Regions from separate parts of the Bacillus sp. MT94 genome, predicted to be linked through region 2. Evidence: riboswitches for the same ligand, from Rfam matches in the RefSeq annotation. Region 2 holds a riboswitch; the other holds the start of a gene.

Region 1 (2,204 bases), on a different contig from region 2:
GAGGAATCTGTACAAATCATGAGAGTATTAGGAGCTCCAGTAAAGGCTAATATTGCCCAGGAACATATGAAAACGATTGATAAAATTTCGTATGATATGAAGTCATCAATGCAACGTGATATGGAAAAGGGGTCGTTTATTGAAGGGAAGCACTTGCAAGGATATTTACTGGATGTAGCAGAGAAATTTTCTATAGCGGCACCATTATTAGAATCTATATATCAAAATTTAAAGGTGTATGAAGAGATGACCTTTAACAAATCTGTAATAGAATTAGATGTATGAAAAAATAAAAAAGATAGCAATATATAAGTGTATTGCTATCTTTTTTATTTTTTTGTATGACAAATTATTTATTTCTTTTCGTTCTATCTGTCAAATTTATTTCCTGTTCACGTTTACCATATAACTGATTAATTTCATTTGCTACTGCATCTAAATATGAATCGGAAAAAATAGGCTTCTTTTCTTTAGACATATGGGTCTCCTTTGCGGATTTTTTAGTATTCATTATGTATATTTCTCAGTGGATTATGCACAATCATTTTAATTTTTTTCTTATTAAAAATTTTTGTTTACTTTTTGAAAATAAAGGAGTATTATAATCCACAGTTTCAATTTTCTAAATCGCTGAAACCGCATGGTACGGGGGACCCGTTTTTACGGATTAGTACATAATCCGATGGGGTGAATCCTTAAAAAAGGTAGGGCTACTCATAGGCCCGAATCCGACAGCTAACCTCGTAAGCGTTATATTGAGAAGGAAGGTGGAGCTTGTGCGACAAAAAAAATAATGTCTACAAGTCTATTTCGCTATGGCTTGTAGACATTTTTTGTTTTCTGAGTAAATAGTTTACTGGCTGCAACAAGCAGAAAAGTTCGTACAAAATTATTGGAGAGTGGACAGCATTGGTTTCATCTATTAAAAGATTTTTAATTGGAAGACCGTTAAAATCAACAGAGCTTGGAGAACAAAAGCTTAATAAAACGAAAGCTTTAGCTATTTTATCTTCTGACGCATTGTCATCAGTTGCTTACGGTCCAGAGCAAATTTTAATTGCTTTAGCAGGTGTTGGAGCGATCGCTTATTGGTATTCCATTCCGATCGCTGTTGGGGTATTAGTATTATTGACAGCCCTTATTTTATCTTATCGTCAAATTATTTTTGCTTATCCGCATGGCGGGGGAGCGTATGTTGTATCAAAAGAAAATTTAGGGATGAATCCAGGCTTAATTGCTGGAGGGTCTTTATTAGTTGACTATATTTTAACTGTTGCGGTAAGTGTGTCCGCTGGTACAGATGCAATTACGTCTGCGTTTCCTAGCTTACATGCACACAACGTAATTATTGCGGTTATATTTGTTATATTAATTACGATATTAAATTTAAGGGGAGTAACGGAGTCAGCTTCCGTTTTAGCATATCCTGTTTATTTATTCGTTTTAGCACTATTTATATTAATTGGTGTGGGCATATATAATATTTTAACTGGTCATGTTTCACCCACTTTACATGCGCCGATTGGTACACCAGTTGCAGGGATTAGTTTATTTTTATTACTAAGAGCATTTGCATCAGGTAGTTCTGCTTTAACAGGTGTTGAAGCAATTTCAAATGCAATTCCGAACTTTAAAGATCCTGCGCCAAACAATGCTGCAAAAACATTGCTTGCAATGGGTGCATTACTTGCTGTGTTATTTTCAGGAATTGTATTTTTAGCTTATTATTACGGAGTGACTCCGAGTAAAGAAGTAACAGTTGTTTCTCAAATTGCTGAACAAACATTTGGACGTAATTTCATGTACTATTTCATACAAGGTACAACAGCTTTAATATTAATTCTTGCTGCTAATACAGGTTATTCTGCATTTCCTTTATTAGCGGTTAACCTTGCAAAAGATAAATTCATACCGAGAATGTTTACGATTAGAGGAGACCGTCTAGGTTACTCAAACGGTATTATAATACTTGGAGTTGCTTCGATTATTTTAATTGTAGCTTTCCAAGGACAAACAGAACATTTAATTCCGTTATATGCAGTAGGTGTATTTATTCCATTTACACTTTCTCAAACAGGGATGGTATTAAAGTGGCTTCGCGAAAAACCTGAAGGATGGGCTTTAAAATTAACGGTTAATTTAATAGGTGCAGTTATTAGTTTTATCGTAATGAGCATGTTCTTTTTAACTAAATTTGCACAAGT
Region 2 (2,204 bases):
CGAAAAGGATGCGGCCTTGTTTTTTATTTCCGACCATTCGTCCGTACGTAAATGGAAGTGCTGTTGGTAATAACATCATAAGCATCATTTGCAAAATATTACTCATTTGTCCTGGATTTTCGAAAGGATGCGTAGAGTTTGCTCCGAAAAATCCACCGCCGTTATTTCCAAGTTCCTTAATGGAAACGAATGATGCAACAGGTCCACGTAAAATACTTTGCTTTGCACCTTCAATCGTTTGTGCTGTAACCGCCCCATCTAACGTTTGTGGTACACCAAGTGCGACAAAAACTAGTGCCGCAATAAATGCGATAGGAAGAAACACTCTCGTTAACGCTCTCGTAAAATCAACGAAAAAGTTACCAAGTTCTTTTCCAGCAAGTCCTCTTATAAAAGCCATAACGAGCGCTAATGTCGTTGCTGGTGCCGCAAACATTAAAAATGTAATTCCGATTAATTGTGATAAATAAGATAAACCATTTTCACCGCTATAATGCTGTAAGTTTGTATCAGCCATAAAACTAATTGCTGTATTAAAAGCGAGCGTAGGCTCCATCCCTTCAATATGCGCTGGATTTAGTGGCAGCACACCTTGTAATCTGAAAATGAAGTATACGACAACGATCATAAATCCATTTAATAAAACTAATGATAATGCGTACTGTTTCCACGTTTGATTGTATGCTTTTACACCCGTAATTTTAAAAATAAGTTTTTCAAAAGGCCCGAATACTTTATCTAACGTTTTGCTACCTTGAAAAGCTTTTTCTAAATAAATCCCCGTTGGCTTTGCTACTAAAATAAACAAGAGCATTGTAATAATGACTGCAACCCAAATCATAATGAATGATTCCCCCTAATTAAAACTTCTCTGGATTTAATAATGCATACACTAAATACACTGTAATTGCTGCGACAATAACCGATAAGACAATCATCATGATTGCTTTCCTTCTTTCACAACTTTATCTGACCAACTTGCAAGACTTGCCATCGATGCAACTAATAAAATAAAAATCCCGACCATTACAACATCTAACATAACTATCCCTCTCTTCTTTTTTGTAAAAATTTACCATCAAAATATTAAAAAAGAACACTGAGCTCTACTCAGTGTTCAAAAAATGAACAACAAAAAGTAAACCTCCTCTCTAAACGCTTACGAGGTTAGCTGTCGGATTCGGGCCTAAAGAGTAGCCCTACTTTCAAAACTGAAAGATTCACCCCAAGTGACGATGCACAAAATTGGTTCCCCCGCTCCATTTCTGGAACTCAGCGATTTTAGGTTTTTTTGGAAATTTTATGAATGATTTATGAGAGTAAATATACTCCTCTATATTTCACTTGTAAAGGGGTAAATTGCTGAAAATAATAATATTTACATTCATTTAAACGCTTACATTGAAGATTATTACTATTATTTCATCTATTTTCTTTATTTCTCTTTTCTTTTCTTAAAAATGACCTTTTAAATATGAAATAAAAAGAGCGAATGACATGAAGTGCATAGCCTGTTGCACTCAGCATTCGCTCTTTTTTATTCAACCTTTATTCTCCTCTTAAAAATGCACGTAAATTTCTCCCACGAATATAAACTTGTGTCAATTCTGCATGTAGCTGCTCATACTCGGTAATATCCATCTCTAAATACAAAGCATCTTTTGACGGTAATATAATATATGGCCCGGGAAAAAGAGGATCAATCTGAACCAATTCTTGAACTCGCTCTACCGATACTGCCCAACGATTTGCTATATCTCCAAGTAATAGTACCTTCATCATTTCTTCCCCCGCCCTATTCAAAAAATAAAAAAGAAATATTATCACAATTTGTAAACACGACAAACTTAGCTCCAATTGTTTCATAGAGCCTCGCTGGATATCGTTTATTCCTTGTAACAACAGTAATAGGTGCTTGAAAAAAAAAACGAATGTGTTCTGTGAAGAAACTAACGATTGGAAGCTCATCCCCTAGTAAAATGACCTTCTTAATACACTCACAAATACTAGTAAAATCCTGCTCCTTACTACAACTATAAGTCCAATCAAACCCACAATTCCTAACTTCAGCCGCTACCTCTTCATTTGCTGTAAAAATAACTAACTCATGTTGAAATGCAACTAGATCTCTTAAACTATTTACCTTACTTTCTTCTCCAACACAAATAAGTGTTAGTTCCATGTACCTCATCCTCCTTAGTATA

The links. A riboswitch is a leader RNA that binds a small molecule or an ion and turns the genes downstream of it on or off. The one in region 2 is predicted to bind cyclic di-AMP.
Region 1: it holds a riboswitch for cyclic di-AMP, as region 2 does, so the genes downstream of both, AC1Q51_RS00640 (APC family permease) here and AC1Q51_RS15035 (SipW-dependent-type signal peptide-containing protein) in region 2, are expected to answer to the same signal.

What each region holds. Positions count from the first base shown of each region.
Region 1 is NZ_JBXAEZ010000001.1:136,393-138,596, forward strand. It holds gene panE (2-dehydropantoate 2-reductase) at 1-285, shown strand, start outside; gene AC1Q51_RS00635 (hypothetical protein) at 350-478, opposite strand; cyclic di-AMP (ydaO/yuaA leader) riboswitch at 619-765, shown strand; gene AC1Q51_RS00640 (APC family permease) at 910-2,204, shown strand, end outside.
Region 2 is NZ_JBXAEZ010000003.1:646,161-648,364, forward strand. It holds gene kdpA (potassium-transporting ATPase subunit KdpA) at 1-841, opposite strand, end outside; gene kdpF (K(+)-transporting ATPase subunit F) at 861-941, opposite strand; gene AC1Q51_RS15035 (SipW-dependent-type signal peptide-containing protein) at 938-1,042, opposite strand; cyclic di-AMP (ydaO/yuaA leader) riboswitch at 1,143-1,288, opposite strand; gene AC1Q51_RS15040 (hypothetical protein) at 1,423-1,545, opposite strand; gene AC1Q51_RS15045 (hypothetical protein) at 1,549-1,782, opposite strand; gene AC1Q51_RS15050 (hypothetical protein) at 1,796-2,182, opposite strand.